DNA from 2 places in the Dinoroseobacter sp. PD6 genome. Region 2 is predicted to be linked to the other one. Evidence: riboswitches for the same ligand, from Rfam matches in the RefSeq annotation. Region 2 holds a riboswitch; the other holds the start of a gene.

Region 1 (9,021 bases), on a different contig from region 2:
CCGTGGCGATCAGATCGCTCAGCACGCGCGGGGTTGCGCCGCGACTGTCGGGCCAGAATGCCAGAGCAAAGGCGCGGTCGTCCACTTCGGTCGGGCCGAAGCGCAGATGGCTGGCCGCGATCCAGGCATCGAATGCCGCGCCATAGGCCGCGCGCAATTCCGGCGCGTCCGCGCGACACTCCTGCGCGGCGGCATGCGACAAGTCAGCAGATGTCTCTGACAGCATCGCGAAGCGTGGCAGGATATGGTCGCTGACAATTCCGTCGATATCCGGGGCATTATCGTCCGCAAACGCCAGAACCGGGGCACAAGTCAGAAGGAAAGTCACAAGGAGATGCTTCATAGGCTTTCCAAAAACGCGATAAGAGCCTCGCGGTCTTCGGTAGACATGGCCACGACTGCATCGCGATGGGGTTGCGCCTCCCCCCCGTGCCACAGGACGGCCTCCAGCAGGGACCGCGCGCGTCCGTCATGCAGGAAATAGGTATGGCCGCTGACCGTCTCGGTCAGACCGATCCCCCAGAGCGGCGGCGTGCGCCATTCGCGCCCCGTGGCACGGGCCTCGGGGCGGTTGTCCGCCAGCCCCGGCCCCATGTCGTGCAGCAACATGTCCGTATAGGGCCAGATCAACTGGAAGCTCTGCTCGGGCCGGTCAGCCAGCCGGTGTGTCACGAAACTGGGTGTGTGACAGGAAACGCAACCGGTGTTGTAAAACACCTCCTTGCCGCGCAGCACCTCGGGGGTGTCCACGTTGCGCCGGGCCGGAACGCCGAGGTTGCGGCTGTAGAAGGCAACAAGATCCATCCCCAAGGCATCGATTTCCGTCCCCCGCGCATCGCCATCCCCGTGAACGGCGGTTTGGCACGCGGCCTGGGCGGGCGTGCATTCCCCGGCGCCAGCCGGAAAGAGCGGGTTGGAGATGCCGATATCACCTGCAAAGGCACCCGCCGATTGCTGCATGACGGTGGGATTGCCCGCCTTGAGCCCGAAACGCCCGAGCATGGGCTGGTCATATTCGAACGACCAGACGATGTTGGGGCGCCCGGAAATACCGTCGCCGTCCAGGTCCTCGGGATCCGCACGGGCCAGGATATCGGCCGCCGGGATCGCCTCCAGCAGGCCCAGACCGATCATCTGCGGGGCGACGCGGGGCGACAGCATCGCCTCCGGATGCAGCGGGCCATAACTCAGGTTGGCCGCGGTGTAGGTCGGGTGGCGCAACGACACCTCGGTGCCGTCCGCGAGCACGACGATCTCCTCGGTATAACGCACGTCCAGCCGGTATTCCGCCGCGTGGCCCTGAACGGCGAAATCCTGCAACTGGGTGCCGTAGGTCGGGTCCGGCAGGGTCGCGATATACCCTTCGATCTCGGGTATCCCCGCATCCACAGGCCCGGGAATCGACACCCGCAGAAACATCGAGATTGCATTATCGTCGGCGTTCTCCGGCGGATGGCCGCGCCCGTCCTTGATGTGGCAGCGCTGGCATGAGCGCGCATTGAAGATCGGGCCCAACCCGTCAGACGCGAGCGTGGAGGCGGGCGACGAAACCCACAGCTTCCGGAACAGCCCATTGCCCAGCTTGAAGGTCATTTCATCTTCGAAGCTGATATTGCCGGAAGGCAGCGAGAAGGCGTTCGGGTTGTCCAGCGCCCGCACCGTAGCCGCCCCGGCGGAGCGCTCCTCGAACTTCGCCGCGGCGCTGAAATCCTCGGTCAGCGCCGTGACGGCGGCGATCCGCGCCGCCTCCTCCGCTGTTCTGGGCACGACGTTCAAATGGGGATCCCCGAGCCTGGCGAAGGGGCTGTCGGCCCATGCGGCGGGCACGGCAGCAAAGATATACAGGAGCGCAGGGATGTGGCGGGTGAGCATGGCGGCAACTCGGCGCGGTATGGAGGGAAAAGGCAGGCCTCCGCAGAGGCCTGCCGTGAGCTTGATGCGGTGCGCGCGCAAGGCCGCACGGACCGCGCGTGGATCACTCGAACACAGCGCTCGGGTTGTCGAGGCTGTCGGAGCCTTCGATCTCGATCCCTTCGGCATTCAACACGGCGATGACCCGCTCGATCGACCTTGTCTGATCCACGAGTCCGTTCACCCCGCCCATGATCAACGCCTCGCCCGCGGCATTGCCTTGCTCCAGCATCTGGTCATAGGCAAACCCGGCTTCGGCGGCGGTCTTGATCCGTCCCAATTGCATCACGGCCATGGCCAGCTTGCCCTGCATCTCGGCATCGAGTGCCGGATCGGCCGCCACCACCAGATCGGACAGGGCCGGCCCCGAGACCAGCGTGCCATCGACGCGGACATACTCTCCGAGATAGACGTTCTGGATGCCGATGCCGTTATAGAAGTGATCGTTATGGGTATTGTCGGCAAAGCAGGAATGTTCCTCTTCGGGATCGTTCAGCATGACGCCAAGCCGCATCCGCTCCCCCGCCGTTTCGCCATATGAAAGCGACCCCATGCCCGTCAAGATCGCGGCGATCCCGGCCTCCGCATCGGCGGTCAGTTCAGCCCGCGCGGCCCCGTCATCGGCCCATTGTGCCACCATCCATTCCAGATCGGATACCAGAAGGTCGGTCGCCGCCTTCAGGAACGCCCCGCGTCGGTCGCAGTTGCCATTGGTGCAATCGTCCCCCGGAGCATAATCGGTCCAGGGCCGGTCGCCTGGTCCGGCACCGTGACCGTTCAGATCCTGTCCCCAGAGCAGGAATTCGATGGCGTGATACCCGGTGGCCACGTTTGCCTCGACCCCGTCCGCCTCGTGCAGCGTTTCTTCCAGAAGAGCCGGCGTGATCTCGGTCGCGTCAACCTCCGCGCCCGACAGCGTGAAAGTCGGGCTTGCAATCACATTGAGGGAGGCAAACGCGTTCTCGTCGGTCGGCCCGCCGTAAGAGGCGTCCACATAGTCGATCAGCCCCTCATCCAGCGGCCAGGCGTTCACCTTGCCTTCCCAATCATCGACGATGGCGTTTCCGAACCGGTAAACCTCGGACTGTTGATAGGGGACGCGCGCAGCAAGCCACGCCGCACGCGCAGCGGTCAGAGCCTCGGCAGAAGGCGTCGAAACGAGGGCGTCCACCGCCGCTTGCAGTCGCTGTGCGGTGATCAGGCTGTCTTCGTACTTGGCCACGGCCATGTCCGCGTAGTGATCCAGAACCTCTGCGGGTTCTGTGGCGAAGGCAGGCGTCGCAAGCACCAGCGCGAGCGCTGTGGAAAGGTGGGGCAGTCGTGTCATCGGGGCTGTTCCTGTATGTGGAGAGATCGTGAAATCGAAAAAAGGGCTGTTGCGCGCCCTAAGGCGCCGGATCAGAAGTCACATTCGAATTGTCGGATCTGTAGCGATCGGCGATCCATTCCGCAGACGTTTCGTCCGTCTCGGCAGACGCCATCAGCGCCTCCAGCGGATCGGTGTCAGCAAGACGTCGTGCCTGCGCGGTGGGTGATTGGCTTGTGTTTGGGTACAACTTCCAGGCCCTATTTGTGCTATTCATCGGGCTTCTCCGACCAAGGGACAGAGTGGCTGGAACTATCGAAAAGTTGACTTAATCAGTCGGAAAAGTCAACCCGACCAGTTTTATCAAGAACTCGTCGGGCCCTTTTGTCGCGCGTTACGCGTTCAGCGCAAAACGCTGCACGCGCGTGCCTCAGCGCACCGGTGAGCTGGTTCGATCTTGCTCTAACCTCAGGTAGCCACGTCGGCGTGACCGGGCTGGGAGCCATTTCAAACAGGTGTGAACTGCGAAGTGAAACAGGGAAGGACGGCTCGAACAGTCCACTACCCAAGGCTGCAAATCGAAGGGGATCGAACAACCGGCGTGGGGATTGATCAGGGCTTCCTTCGTCCGGTGGCAGAGTATCTCCCACCGCGCCCTCATGCCCGCCGGCGCAGCAGCCAGACAAAAAACGCGCCTCCGATCAGACCGGTGACGATCCCAATGGGTATGTCCTCAGGCGCCATTACGGTGCGGGCCGCGATGTCGGCCCAGACAAGAAAGATCGCGCCGACGAGCGCGGAAGCTGGCAGCACGCGGGCGTAATCGCCACCGACCAGCATCCGGACTATATGTGGGATCATCAGTCCGACGAAGCCGATGATGCCCGAGAAGGCGACCATGCACCCCGTCAGCAGCGCGCCCACGACAAAGACCGACAGTCGAAAGCGGGCGATGGGTATGCCAAGGGTCGAAGCCGTCTCGTCGCCAATCGTCATGGCATTAAGCCGACTGGCATTCGCGAGAAACCAGAGCCCGCAACCGACAAGGATCACAGCCGGGAAGAGCAGCTGGTCCCACTGCGCAAGGCCGAGACCGCCAAGCATCCAGAAAACGACAGTGTGGGTCGCGCGCGGGTCGCCGATGAAGATCAGGATATTCGCGCAGGACATGACGATGAAGGACACGGCCACGCCCGCCAGAACGAGCCGGTCGGCACCCGTCGCCTGCGCGAAGCTGGTCACGCCAAGGACAAGCAGCGTGGCGGCCAAAGCTCCAGCAAAGGCCAAGAGCGGAACGGTCAGCAGGCCGAGGAACAGCCCGGTGTGCAACAGCGCAAGGATCGCTCCGAATGCCGCACCCGACGAAATGCCGAGCAGATGCGGGTCCGCCAGCGGGTTGCGGGTGACCGATTGCAGGCTGGCCCCGACCAGCGCCAGCCCCGCCCCTACCATTGCCGCGAGAAGCGCACGCGGAAGGCGGATCTCCCAGACGATTGCAGCCTGTCCGGTTGTCCAGTCGGGCGTCAGCAGCCCCGGCAAAATCCGATCTGCCATGATACCCCAAACCGTGCCAAGTGGCACGGCGACCGCGCCCAAGCTGACCGCGACGGAGATCGAGAGCAGCAGCACCGCGACCCCCGCCGCCGTCAGCGACGGCATCACGAAGGCCCGGCGTGCGGGCGCTCCAACGCGGGTCTCGGTCATTCTGCGCGGAACGCTTCGGCGAGCGTTCTCACTGCGCCGATGTTGCGCGGGCCGGGCGTCGCCTCGACGTATTCGAGCGTGACGAACCGGTCATTCCTGACCGCAGACAAGTCAGCGAAAGCGGGGTTTTGCATCATGAAATCGCGCTTCTGCGCCGCCGTGACGTCGCCATAGTTCACGATCACGATGACCTCGGGGTCGCGTTCCACCACCGCCTCCCAGCCGACGGTCGTCCAGCTCTTTTCGACGTCGTCCATGATGTTGGTTCCGCCCGCGGCCTGGATCAGGGCATTCGGCATGGCGTAGCGGCCGGCAGTGAAGGGCATGTCCTCGCCACTGTCATAAACGAAAACGCGGGGGGCATTCTCCAGAGGTGTCATTTCGGCAAGGATCGCATCGAGTTCCGCGCGGTAGCCCGCCACCAGCGCCTCGGCGCGTTCCGCGACGCCGAAGATACGCCCGAGGTTCAGGAGATCGGCGTACATGTCATCCATCCGCGCAGGGGGCTTGTCCATGATATGGGTGCAACTTTCGGTCAGCTCGTAAACCTGGATGCCAAAGGGCGCGAGTGTGTCAGGCGTCACCTCGCCGCCGACCCGCATGCCGTAGTTCCAGCCCGCGAAGTAGAAATCCGCACCCGCGCCGATGAGGACTTCCTTGGATGGGTATTTCTCGGACAGTTCCGGCAACTCCCCAACACCCGCGCGCATGGCTTCGTCGAGCTTGTTCCAACCATTGATGCCGGTGAAGCCGACCATTCGCTCTGTCAGCCCGAGCACGAGCATCATTTCGGTCAGATTGACATCATTGGACACGGCCGCCTTGGGAGGGGCGTCGAACGTCACCTCGCGATCGCAGCTCTGGACGGTGACAGGATGCGCAAAAGCCGGGCCGGCAAACGCGAGAAGGGCGAGGGAAAGCAGGGGTCGCATGTTGGATCCTTAGGATTAGAGATGGAACGTCAGGTGAGGGTCGCCGCTGGGCGCAAGGGTCTGGCGCGAGACGCGGACACCGAAGGCGCGCGCGATCAGAGCTTCGCTCAACACCTCGCCAGGCGGGCCGTAAGCCAGAGCCTGACCATCCGAGAGAACCAGCACCTCATCTGTGTGGGTCGCGGCCAGATTGATGTCATGGAGCGAGGTGACGATTGTCGGACCCAGGGTGCCGATCAGGTCCAGCACTTCCAGTTGATGGCGGATATCGAGGTGATTGGTCGGTTCGTCCAGAACAAGCAGCCGTGGCTCCTGCGCCAGTGCGCGCGCAACCATGACACGCTGACGCTCCCCGCCTGACAGTGTTCCGAACATGCGATTGGCAAAGGCCGAAAGGTCCAGCCTGGCGAGGGCGGCGCGCACGATCCGGGCATCGCTGTCCCCAGCCGAGGCCAAGCCACTGCGATGTGGTGTTCGGCCAAGGGCCACGATCTCGCGCACGGTCAACGCGAAGTCGGTGGGCTGCTCCTGCAATACTACAGCGATGGAGCGGGCCACCTCGCGGGCCGAGATCGACCAGATGTCCACTCCGTCCAGCAGCACTCTTCCGCCGGCAGGGCGGAGATAGCGATAGAGCAAACGCAGCAGTGTGGACTTGCCCGCGCCGTTCGCTCCGACGACGCCGAGTATACGGCCAGGGGCCAGCGCGAAGGAGGTCGGGTGCAGGACGGACGCGCCACGCTTCGGAGCCCAGCTCAGATCCTCGACCAGCAGAGCGGCGGCCGTCACTGGACCGGCCCCCCTTCGGCGACGATCAGTGCTGCCGGCACGCGGGCCAATGTCGTGCGCTGCAGCTTGCCCGGCCGCGTGGTCGAGGAGCACCAACCGTCGTCCAGGTCGCGATACTGCCGTGCGAAGGCAACGAGATCTTCGATGTCCTGCCCCGGCTCGATGTCACCGAACAGGTACGTCGCCTTGGCGGATGCGTGGTAAGCGACAGTGCAGGGTCTATCGCAGCCGGCCATGCAGGCCACACCCGAAATCTCAAAATCGTTCGAAAGGAGACCTCCGGCCGCTTTGAGCGCCGCGCGCAAGCGGTCGATCAGCTCAAGGCCAGGGCGGCAGTCGCGGCCCTTGTGCCGGCATGACGTGCAGATCGTGATCCTGTGGGAATGATATCCGGTTGCGCCCATGTCGCCCTCCGCGAATACGCGAGAGCGGACATCGGACATGCAAACCGGAGCGGAACGCGCCCGTATGGAACATCATGACCTCCTGCCCAGACACCCCGCCTGGTCGAGTTTTATTTGGCGCCGAAAGCGCACCATCGATGGCAGGTCTCCTGACTCGCGGGTCACGGCTTCCCCGAACCTTCCCGGACCGCATCGGTCCAGTGGTGTCCACGGGGTCGCTCGCCGCTCACAGTTGCGGGGGCAGTCACGGGTTTGGTGCCTGATGGCTACGCCTCACCGTGTTCCCTTTTCATCCTTTCACCCTCGCGGGTTTCGGGAACCATCATTTCGACCATCGCCTGAATACCAATCCCGGTCAAGAACAAGGCGCGGATCAGGACCCAGTTGGCCAACACAAACCCAGCAACAGGTTGGATGCGTTCCGTAGAGCTTCTTCGTGTTTGACTGATCACCGCGCGTAGCGCGCCGCTGTCAGCCCCTCCATCGAGATTTCAGGCGGTTTTCCCATGATCACATCGGCGACGGCCCGGCCCGAGCCACAAGCCATGGTCCAGCCCAGCGTCCCATGCCCGGTGTTGAGGAACAGGTTTTCGTAACGCGTCGGGCCGAGAACCGGCGTGCCATCGGGCGTCATCGGGCGCAAACCGGTCCAACCTTCGGCACGAGAGAGATCGCCGCCCTTGGGAAACAGATCGCCAATCACATGCCGCACCGTGTCGGTTGCATGCGGGCCCAGGCGATTGGAATAGCCCACGATCTCGGCTTGCCCTGCCACGCGGATACGATCGCCCAAGCGGGTAATCGCGACCTTGTGCGTCTCGTCCATGATCGTCGATTGCGGGGCGAACGCGTCGTTCGTGACGGGGAGCGTGACGGAATAGCCCTTGACCGGATAGACCGGCAGCCTGATCCCGATGGGGTTCAGGACGTTCACGGCGTAACTGCCCATGGCACACACATAGGAGTCCCCGGAAATACGCCCGGCGATCTCCGTGTCCACACCCGCGATCTTGCCATTCTCGACGGCGATGGCGTTGATGGTTTGGCCGTACTGGAACTCAACGCCCATTTCGATGCACTTGTCGGTCAAGGCAATCGTGAACATGCGGCAATCGCCGGTGCGGTCCGACGTCAGGCGTAATCCGCCGACGAACTTTCCGCGGACTTCCGCCAAGGCCGGTTCTACTTCGACACAGGCATCGCGCCCGAGCACCTCGTAGGGCGAGCCGTACTCGGCCAAGACCGCTTGATCGGCCTTGGACGCTTTCATCTGCTTGGCGGTGCGGAAAAGTTGCAGCGTGCCCATCTGGCGTCCGTCGTATTCGATACCGGTGTCGGCGATCAGATCCGGCATGACATCGCGCGAATAACTGGACACACGCACCATGCGCCCCTTGTTGATCGTGTAGCTTTCGGCGTTGCAGTTGCGCAGCATCTGCACACACCATTTCCACATGGTCGGGCTCAGGAGCGGCATGATGAACAACGGACGACGTTTCATGAACATCCATTTGACCGCCTTGACCGGAATACCCGGCGCCGCCCAGGGCGAGCTCATCCCGTAGCTCAACTGACCCGCGTTGGCGTAACTCGTCTCCAGGCCCGGGCCGGTCTGACGATCGATGACCACGACCTTTACGCCTTGCTTGGCCAGGTAATATGCGGTGGTGACGCCGATGACGCCCGCGCCCATGATAACGACTTTCATGACAAGCCACTTTCCTTGATCAGGTTTGTCACGATCGAGACCCAACCTGGCGTTAATTCTCTTGCTGATGAGCGCCACCTTACAGGAAGGGCGCCGGTCAAACCGGGGAAATCGCGATGCGCGGCGTCACCGGGTCGCTGCGGGTTGTTCCACCTGAATGATGGTCAGCATCCGTCGCTGGTTTCCCCTTGTCTCCCAGTGGAAACTGGCGCCTTCCGCCAAGCCCAGCAGGGCGACACCGATCGGCGTCGTCACGGACACCCGGAG
Region 2 (9,021 bases):
ACCGCCCTCTTTCGGCTCTACGACACCCCCGACGCGAGCGCGGCCCAGGACCGTCTTACGCGTCGCCAGATCTGGACCCGGCGGTTCCCCTATTCCGACCGCTGGCTGCGCCTCGGCCTGCCCGGGACGGAGGCAGACTGGGGGCGTGTCGCGCGCGCGCTGAGCCCATGACGGAGCATGCGGCGCTCCTGCTTCTGGCGCTCCTGCTCGATGCGGTCTTCGGGGAGCCGGACTGGCTCTGGACCCGCCTGCCCCATCCGGCGGTGCTTATGGGGCGTCTGGTGGCGGGCGCGGACAAGCGGCTCAACAAGCACCGTGACCTGCGCTTTCGCGGCGTCCTGGTGATGATCGCCCTCGGCCTCGGCGCGCTGGTCTTCGGTGCGGGCCTGGCCGCCCTCGGCCCCGTGGTCGAGGTGCTGCTTGCCGCGATCCTTCTCGCCCAGCGCAGCCTCGTGGACCATGTGCGCGCCGTCGCGACGGGCCTGAGCGACAGCCTCGCGGCGGGCCGTGCCAAGGTCGCGATGATCGTGGGGCGGGATACCGAACCCCTCGATGCCGCCGGGGTTGCCCGCGCCGCCATCGAATCCGGGGCCGAGAATTTCTCAGACGGGGTGCTCGCGCCGGCCTTCTGGTTCCTGATCGGGGGCCTGCCGGGGCTGCTGCTCTACAAGATCACCAACACCGCCGACAGCATGATCGGTTACCGCACCCCGCGCTACGCGGAATTCGGCTGGGCCGCGGCGCGGTTCGACGACCTGCTGAACTGGGTGCCCGCGCGGATCAGCGCGCTGGTGATCCTGGTTGCTGCGGGACGTCCCGGCGGCTGGCCGGTGATCCTGCGCGACGCGCCGCTGCACCGCTCGCCCAACGCCGGCTGGCCCGAGGCGGCCATGGCCGTCAGCCTCGATGTCGCGCTGTCGGGCCCGCGCAGCTACGAGGGCGCGATCCGCGACTTTCCCTTCGTGCATCCCGACGGCACTCGCACCCCCGGCCCGGCGGAGATCGAGGCCGCCTGCACCGCGCTCTGGCGCTCCTGGGGCGCGATGCTGGCCCTGACCGCCCTGATCGCCGTGCTCTGAGGGCTTGCGGGACCGCGCGGGCCTGCTACCGTTCAATCAAACTGCCCATAGGTGTGCAATATGCTGCGTTTCTCCCTGCTCCTTCTGCTCTCTTTCGGCCTCGCCGGTCCCGTCGCGGCCCAATGCGGCGGCAGCTTTTCGGACTTCGTGGCAGGCCTGAAGACCGAGGCACAGGCCAAGGGCCACGCAAAGGCAACCGTGGATGCCTTCTTCCGCACGGCGGCACAGGACCCCCGCACCCTGCGCGCCGACCGGGCGCAAGGGGTTTTCAAGATGCCCTTCACCGAGTTCGCCCGCCGGGTGATCAGCCAGAACCGCATGTACAATGGCCGCCGCAATGCCGACCGCTTCGACGCGGTGTTCGATGCGGCAGAGACGCGCTTCGGCGTGCCGCGCGGCGTGCTGCTGGCCCTCTGGGCGCTGGAGACGGATTACGGCGCGGTCCAGGGCGATTTCAACACGCTCAACTCGCTGGTCACGCTGGCCCATGACTGCCGCCGGCCCGAACTGTTCCGGCCACAGATCTTCGCGGCGCTGGAGCTTTACGAGGCGGGCGATTTCGACCCCGCCCGCACCACCGGCGCCTGGGCGGGCGAGATCGGCATGGTGCAGATGCTGCCGGAGGACATCCTGACCAAGGGGATCGACGGCGACGGCGACGGCCATGTGTACCTGAAAACCTCGGCGCCCGATGCGCTCCTGAGCGGTGCCAACATGCTCAGCGGGCTGGGCTGGCGCAAGGGCGAGCCATGGCTGCAGGAGGTTTCGGTGCCTGCGGATCTCGATTGGGCGGAGACCGGGCTGAACAGCCGCAAATCCGGGCGCGACTGGGCCCGGCTGGGCGTTACCCCGCGCTGGGGGGAGATCGCAGGCGGGCTGGAGGCGGCGCTGATCCTGCCCCAGGGGCGCAAGGGCCCGGCCTTCCTCGCCTATCCGAATTTCGACGTGTTCTTCGAGTGGAACCAGAGCTTCGTCTACGTCACCACGGCGGCCTATTTCGCCACGCGGCTCTCAGGCGCACCGGTTTTCGACGCGGGCAATCCGGAACCGGGTCTGAACGACGCGCAGATGAAGCAGTTGCAGCAGAAGCTCGCGGCCCGTGGGTATGACGTGGGCGCCGTGGACGGCATCCTCGGGGCCCGGACCCGGGCCGCGGTCCGCGCCGAACAACAGCGCCTCGGCCTGCCCGCAGATGCCTGGCCGACACCGGCTCTCTTGGGGAGGCTGTAGCCTCCGGAGACCACCCGGGCCAAGCGTTTAAGCAAGTCCTTGGCAGACTTGTTCCTTGGCAGACATGTTACGCAAGAGTTGCACGTCTCAGCGGCCTTCCTCAGGGCCGGATGGGAAATGGCAGCTGCTCTTGATTGCATAGCTAGGCCGCCTGCCTGACCGGTCGCATGCGCGGTCGCCCACCATCCAGCGCGGCATCGCTCGCCCGCCCTTTACAACTCAGGCCACCAGCGACTCGGCCTTGCGCAGGTCCACCGACACCAGTTGGCTGACCCCCTGCTCGCCCATGGTCACGCCGAAGAGGCGATCCATCCGGGCCATGGTCACCGCGTGGTGGGTGATGATCAGGAACCGGGTCTCGGTGCGCCGCGTCATCTCGTCCAACAGGTCGCAGAACCGCGTGACGTTCGCATCGTCGAGCGGCGCGTCCACCTCGTCCAGCACACAGATCGGTGCGGGGTTCGCCAGGAACACCGCGAAGATCAGCGCCAGCGCGGTCAGCGTCTGCTCGCCGCCCGACAGCAGGCTCAGGGTGCTCAGGCGTTTGCCTGGCGGCTGGCACATGATCTCGAGCCCCGCCTCCAGAGGATCGTCGGATTCCACCAGAACCAGCTTGGCCTCGCCCCCGCCGAAAAGATGGGTGAACAGCATCGCGAAATTGTCGTTCACCTGCTCGAACGCGGTCAGAAGCCGCTCGCGGCCCTCCTTGTTCAGGCTGGAGATGCCCGTGCGCAGCTTGCCGATCGCCCCTTCCAGGTCGCCCTTTTCGGCCACCAGCCCGTCATACTCTTCCTCGACCGCCTTGGCGTCTTCCTCGGCGCGCAGGTTGACGGCGCCCATGGCCTCGCGCTGACGCTTGAGCCGGTTGACCTCCGCCTCGATGGCGTCGGAGGCGGGCATCGCGTCCGGGCCGACCTTCAGGGTGTCGAGCAGCTGCTGCGGCGTGACCTCCAGCGCTTCCTGAATGCGCTCGGCGGCGAGCGTCACGGTCTCCGCCGCGGCCTCGGCCCGGGCTTCGGCCCGGGCCCGCGCCTCGCGCGCCTCGGAAGCGGCGCGCTCCGCGTCCCGCTCCGCCTGCTCGGCGCTGCGCGCGGCCCCCTCGGCAGTGCTCAGGGCATCGGCGGCCGCGGCCTTGCGGGCCTCGGCGCGGGCGATCTCATGGGCGAGTGCGTCGCGCTTGGCGGCGATCTCCTCCGGGGCGGCGGTGGCGGATTTCAGCTCCGCACGGCTGGCCTCCAGGCGTCCTTCCAGCTCCGCCTTGTGGGCCTCAGCGGTCTCCAGCCGGTGCCGCCAGCCGCTGATCTGGGTCGTGATCTCCTGGCTGCGGCGGGTGCGGGCCTCGCCTTCGCGGCGCAGCTCGTCATGGGCGGACCGCTTGGCCAGCATGGTCATCCGCGCGGCATCGACGGTAACACGCACCGCTTCCACCTGCGCCCGCGCGGCCTCCAGACCGCCCAGATCGGCCTGGGCCGCCTGCGCCTCGGCCACGGCCTTGCGGGCCTCCAGCACCTCGTCGCGATACCGGCTGACCGCACTACCGAGGGTTTCGAGCTTGCCTGCCATGATATTGCGGTCGGCTTCGGCACGGCTGAGCGCCCGGCTCGCCTCGCCCAACGCGCGCTCCGCGCCCTTGCGGGCTTCTCGCGCGGCCCGGTCTGCTTCCGTCGCTGCGCGCATGGCCGCCTGCAGGCCCTCATGGGTTGCGCGCGCAGTGGCCGCCTTGGCCTCCGCCGCCTCGAGATCGGCCTTCAGCGCTGCCAGCCGGTTGATCTGCTGCAACCGCGCCGCGGCGGCGGAGGGCGCATCCTCCGCCCGCGCCGCCAGCCCGTCCCAGCGCCACAGATCGCCCTCGCGGGACACCAGACGCTGCCCCGGCTTCAACGCCGGTTGCAGTCGCGCGCCATCGGCCCGGTCCACCAGACCGACCTGCGCCATCCGCCGCGCCAGCACAGCGGGCACCTCTACATGGGCCGACAAGGGCGCCGCACCATCGGGCAGCGTCTGGGCCGCGTCATAGCCCGGCAGCAAGTGCCAGCCGGAGCGGTCGCCCTCGACCTCCGGCGCCTTCAGGTCATCGGCCAGGGCCGCGCCCAGCGCCGCCTCGTACCCGGGTGCCGCCGTCACGGCATCGAGCACCTGGCCCCCCTCGGCCCGCGCCCGGTCCACGAGCTTCTCCAGCGCGCCGACCTCGGCCCGGAGCGCGGTCGCCTCGCCCTCGGCTTCGGAGCGGGCAGCGCGGGCCTCCGCCTCCGCCCCCTGCAGCTCGGCGCGCTCCGCCTCTGCCGCGGCCAGCGCCGCCTCGGCGGCTTCGGTTTCGCCCTGGGCGGCCTGCTGATCGCGTTCCGCAGCGACAAACCGCGCCTCCGCATCGCCCAGACCCGCCTGCGCCTCGGACAGGGCCGCCTCGGCGCGGCCCATCTGCTCCTGCGCGCGGGTCTCGGCCCGGCGCGCCTCCTGCAGCAGCCGCTGGGTCGACTGGTGCCGCGCGGCAAGCCGGGCGACATCCTCGGTCATCTCCGACTGGGTCGTCTCCCGGTCGGTCAGAACCTCGCTCGCCGCCTGCGCGGCCTCTGCCGCCGCCGCGAGCTTCTCGTCATGTCCGACCGACGCCTTGGCGATCTGCGCCTGCTCCCAGTCCAGCTTGGCGATGGTCTCGCCCGCGTCCCGGTTCAACTCCTCCTCCCGGGCGATATCGGTCTCAAGCGTCGCGATCCGCCCGGTCAGGGTCTCGATCGCCTCCCGCGCGCGGGTTTCCTGATCGGCCAGAGTGTCCCGCTGGACATGGAGCCGCTGAACCACTGCGCCGGCAATCGCTTCTTCCTCGCGCAGGGGCGGCAGGGCTTCGTCCGCGGCCACACGGGCCTTCGCGGCCTGCCGTGCCGCGGTCTCGGCCGCGGCGGCCTCGGTCGTGCGCGCGGTCAGCTCGCCCACGGCCACGAGCCGCGTCTCATCCGCCTCCCGCCAGCGCCGATAGAGCAAGAGCCCCTCCGCCCGGCGCAGCTGCGCCCCGATCTCGCGATACCGCGCCGCCTGCTTGGCCTGCCGCGCCAGGGTTGCAAGCTGTGCCGCCAGCGCCTCCAGCACATCGTCGACCCGGTCGAGATTGGTCTCGGCCCCGCGCAGCTTCAGCTCTGCCTCGTGCCGCCGCTGATAAAGGCCGGAAATGCCCGCCGCCTCTTCGAGGATGCGCCGACGGGCCTTGGGTTTGGCGTTGATCAACTCGGAGATCTGCCCCTGCCGCACCAGCGCGGGCGAATGCGCGCCCGTCGAGGCATCGGCAAACAGCATCTGCACATCCCGCGCGCGCACATCCTTGCCGTTGGTCTTGTAGGCCGAGCCCACATCCCGGGTGATCCGGCGGATGATCTCCAACTGGTCGGTATCGTTGAACCCTGCAGGCGCGCGCCGGTCCGAGTTGTCGAGGACCAGCGCGACCTCGGCGAAGTTGCGCGCCGGGCGGCTCGCGGCCCCGGCGAAGATCACGTCCTCCATGCCGCCGCCGCGCATGGCCGTGGGGCGATTTTCCCCCATCACCCAGCGCAAGGCTTCCAGCAGGTTGGATTTGCCGCAACCGTTCGGTCCGACCACGCCGGTCAGCCCGTCCCCGATGATCAGATCGGTCGGGTCGACGAAGCTCTTGAAGCCATTGAGGCGCAGACGGGTGAACCGCATCGGGGGTCTCCGGGCATGATTCTTCGACCTCCAAGGGTCACGACAGGCGGGCGCCGAGTCAATCCCACCACTGCATATCGTCGTGGATAACTCAAACTCCGCCATATATTGCGGGTGCTGCTAGATGAGGCAGGCTTCAAATGCTGCACCTGCGACCAATGAAGACTTGACGCCTCCGGTGTCACGGGCGCACAACAGTGGCGCATGGTTCCCCGTGCCCGCGCCAAGCGCCCGGGGGATCAAATGGGAATGTGGAACGGTCCGATCCAAACCGGAGGACCAAAGCCTCAGCCGCCCCCGCGACTGTATGCGGAGAGGGAGATCGACATGCCACTGGGACTCGCCCCGGGAAGGCCGATCCAACCCGATGACCCGCGAGCCAGGAGACCAGCCATGCGCGACACCCTTAGCCGCCCGTCGGGTGTGACGGGCATGGAGAGAGACGACATGACGACCCAAACCACGACCCAGACCGCCGCAATCGCGCGCCCCGCAACCTCGACCACCGGCATCGTTGCCGCGATGGCCGCGGGCCTGCTGCTGCTGTTCCTGTCGGGCTATGCGCAAGCCACGATCCTGCATGACGCGGCCCACGACCAGCGCCACGCCATGGCCTTTCCCTGCCACTGAGCAGCGCCTGACAACATGTCCATGAAATTGCTGACCAGCGCTGTGTTCGCTGGGCTTGCAGCGGGGTTGATTGCCGCCCTCCTGCAATTTTCGTTCGTGACCTCGTCTCTTCTGGAGGGCGAGCTCTACGAGGCCGGAGAGAAGGTCCATTTCGCCGTCGACGGCACGCCCCAGTCGCCGCGCGGCGGGGCCGAGGTCGACCTGGCGGCCGAGCCGATGCGCTATGGCCTGACCGTGGCGTTCAACATCGTGACCTACACCGGCTTCGGGCTGCTGCTGGTGGCGCTGATGGCGTTGGCCGAAACGAAGAAGCTGACCAAGATCACCCCGCGCCAGGGCCTGATCTGGGGTCTTGCGGGCTTCGTCGCGATCCAGCTTGCCCCGGCCATGGGTCAACCCCCGGTCCTGCCCGGCTCCGTCGGCGCCGAGATCGGGCCGCGCCAGGCCTGGTGGCTGGCGACCCTGCTCAGCGCGGGTCTGGCGATGTGGCTTCTGGCCTTCGGGCGCGGTCTCTGGCCCTGGCTGGCGATCCCGCTCCTGCTTGTGCCGCAGATCATCGGCGCTCCGGTGCTCGACACCTATTTCGGCGTCACCCCGGCCGAACTTGCGGCAAGCTTTGCGGCCATGTCGCTGGGCTATTCCGCCGCCGGCTGGGCCGCCCTCGGCTTCTTCGCCGCCTATTTCTACTCCCGACAGGAGGCTTGAGATGCCCGCAAAGATCCCCGCCACGGTCGTCACCGGCTTTCTCGGCGCCGGCAAGACCACCCTGATCCGCCACATGCTCGCCAATGCGAACGGCAAGCGGATCGCCCTGATCATCAACGAGTTCGGCGATCTCGGGGTCGATGGCGACATCCTCAAGGGCTGCGGGGACGAAACCTGCAGCGAGGATGACATCATGGAACTCAGCAATGGCTGCATCTGCTGCACCGTGGCCGATGACTTCATCCCCACCATGGAAAAGCTGCTCGCCCGCGAGACCCCGCCCGATCATATCGTGATCGAAACCTCCGGTCTCGCCCTGCCGCAGCCTTTGGTGCGGGCCTTCAACTGGCCCGGGATCTCGACCAAGGTGACCGTGGACGGGGTCGTCACCGTGGTCGATGGCAAGGCCGTGACCGAGGGCCGCTTTGCCCATTCCGTGGCCGCCGTGGATGCCCAGCGCAAGCTGGACGAGAACCTCGACCACGAGACACCCCTGTCGGAGCTGTTCGAGGACCAGGTCGCCTGCGCCGACATGCTGGTGGTCAACAAGACCGACCTGCTGACCCCGGCCGAGGCCGAGGCGCTGACCGAGCGGCTGAAATCCGAGGCCCGCGGCGGGGTTCAGGTGGTCCGCGCCACCCATGGCGCGCTGCCGGTGGATGTGTTGCTGGGACAGGGCATCGGGGCGGAGCACGATCTGGAGGCCCGCAGCGAGGTCCACCATCACCACCACCATGATCACGACGATCACGACGACGATCCCCATGACGACCACCCCCACCATGACCACGACCACGACGCCTTCACGTCCTTCGTCGTCACCCTGCCGGAAATCACCGAGCCGGACGCCTTCGCGGCCCATGTCGCGCGCGTGATCGCCGATCACGACATCCTGCGGTTGAAGGGGTTCGCGGCCGTGACAGGCAAACCCATGCGCCTGACCCTGCAAGCGGTCGGGCCGCGGATCGAGACCTATTTCGACCGCCCCCTCGGCGCGGACGAGACGCGCGAGACACGCCTGGTGGTCATCGGACAGGCCGGGCTGGACAGCGTGGCGATCGCGGCAGCGCTGGCTGCGTAAGCCTTCGGTGATCGCTCAGGCCGGATCATCGCGCGGGCGCTTCGTGAAGGCGGCCGCGCAAACCGATCAGGGGGATTCGCCCAAAACCCCTTTCCGGCGCGCCTGACGCCATCCCGGAGAGCCGGTGTTTTCGGTGCCCAGCTGAAATCTTAATCTCGGACAAGTTTTGCCCTCAATACCGCGCAGATACCGCCCCTCACGCGCAGAAAACCTGTATTTGAGCCTCGTCTTTAGGCGGCGCGCGTGTCATACTTTGGTCTGAGGGGTTTGAACCTGCCCGCAGGTTCGGAGACACATGATGCCTAGCGAAATCCGGATATTCCGGAGCTCACCTTTCGATCCCAACGCCCAGGAACTGCTTGTCCCGCCCAAGGCACGGACACGACCGGACTTGACGGACCTGACGGGACCGAATGCTTTCTTCTATCTCGCGGTCCTGCGGGACGCGCCACAAGGCTGTATTGCGCTGCGCAACATGGGCAGCTTCGGGCTGGTCAGCGCCTTCCGCTTCCTGTCGGACCGGGCCCGGACCAGTCTGCCCGACATCCTGATCGAGCAGGTCGAAACCCAGGCGCGCAGCCTGCGCCTGCCCGTTCTGCGGGCCTGGGTCGAACGGATGTACCC

What was found. A riboswitch is a leader RNA that binds a small molecule or an ion and turns the genes downstream of it on or off. The one in region 2 is predicted to bind cobalamin.
Region 1: linked by a shared signal. The riboswitch ahead of PVW48_RS12175 (DUF1636 domain-containing protein) and the one ahead of PVW48_RS11100 (CbtB domain-containing protein) in region 2 are both predicted to bind cobalamin.

The regions. Positions count from the first base shown of each region.
Region 1 covers NZ_JARAMN010000006.1:144,444-153,464, reverse strand. The annotation lists gene PVW48_RS12205 (imelysin family protein) at 1-343, opposite strand, end outside; gene PVW48_RS12200 (di-heme oxidoreductase family protein) at 340-1,872, opposite strand; gene PVW48_RS12195 (imelysin family protein) at 1,976-3,238, opposite strand; gene PVW48_RS12190 (FecCD family ABC transporter permease) at 3,875-4,921, opposite strand; gene PVW48_RS12185 (ABC transporter substrate-binding protein) at 4,918-5,853, opposite strand; gene PVW48_RS12180 (ABC transporter ATP-binding protein) at 5,869-6,642, opposite strand; gene PVW48_RS12175 (DUF1636 domain-containing protein) at 6,639-7,046, opposite strand; cobalamin riboswitch at 7,169-7,385, opposite strand; gene PVW48_RS12170 (D-amino acid dehydrogenase) at 7,495-8,754, opposite strand; gene rnk (nucleoside diphosphate kinase regulator) at 8,881-9,021, opposite strand, start outside.
Region 2 covers NZ_JARAMN010000005.1:199,761-208,781, reverse strand. The annotation lists gene PVW48_RS11120 (threonine-phosphate decarboxylase) at 1-171, shown strand, start outside; gene cbiB (adenosylcobinamide-phosphate synthase CbiB) at 168-1,079, shown strand; gene PVW48_RS11110 (lytic murein transglycosylase) at 1,140-2,309, shown strand; gene smc (chromosome segregation protein SMC) at 2,529-5,981, opposite strand; cobalamin riboswitch at 6,170-6,391, shown strand; gene PVW48_RS11100 (CbtB domain-containing protein) at 6,375-6,611, shown strand; gene PVW48_RS11095 (CbtA family protein) at 6,633-7,316, shown strand; gene cobW (cobalamin biosynthesis protein CobW) at 7,318-8,397, shown strand; gene PVW48_RS11085 (hypothetical protein) at 8,789-9,021, shown strand, end outside.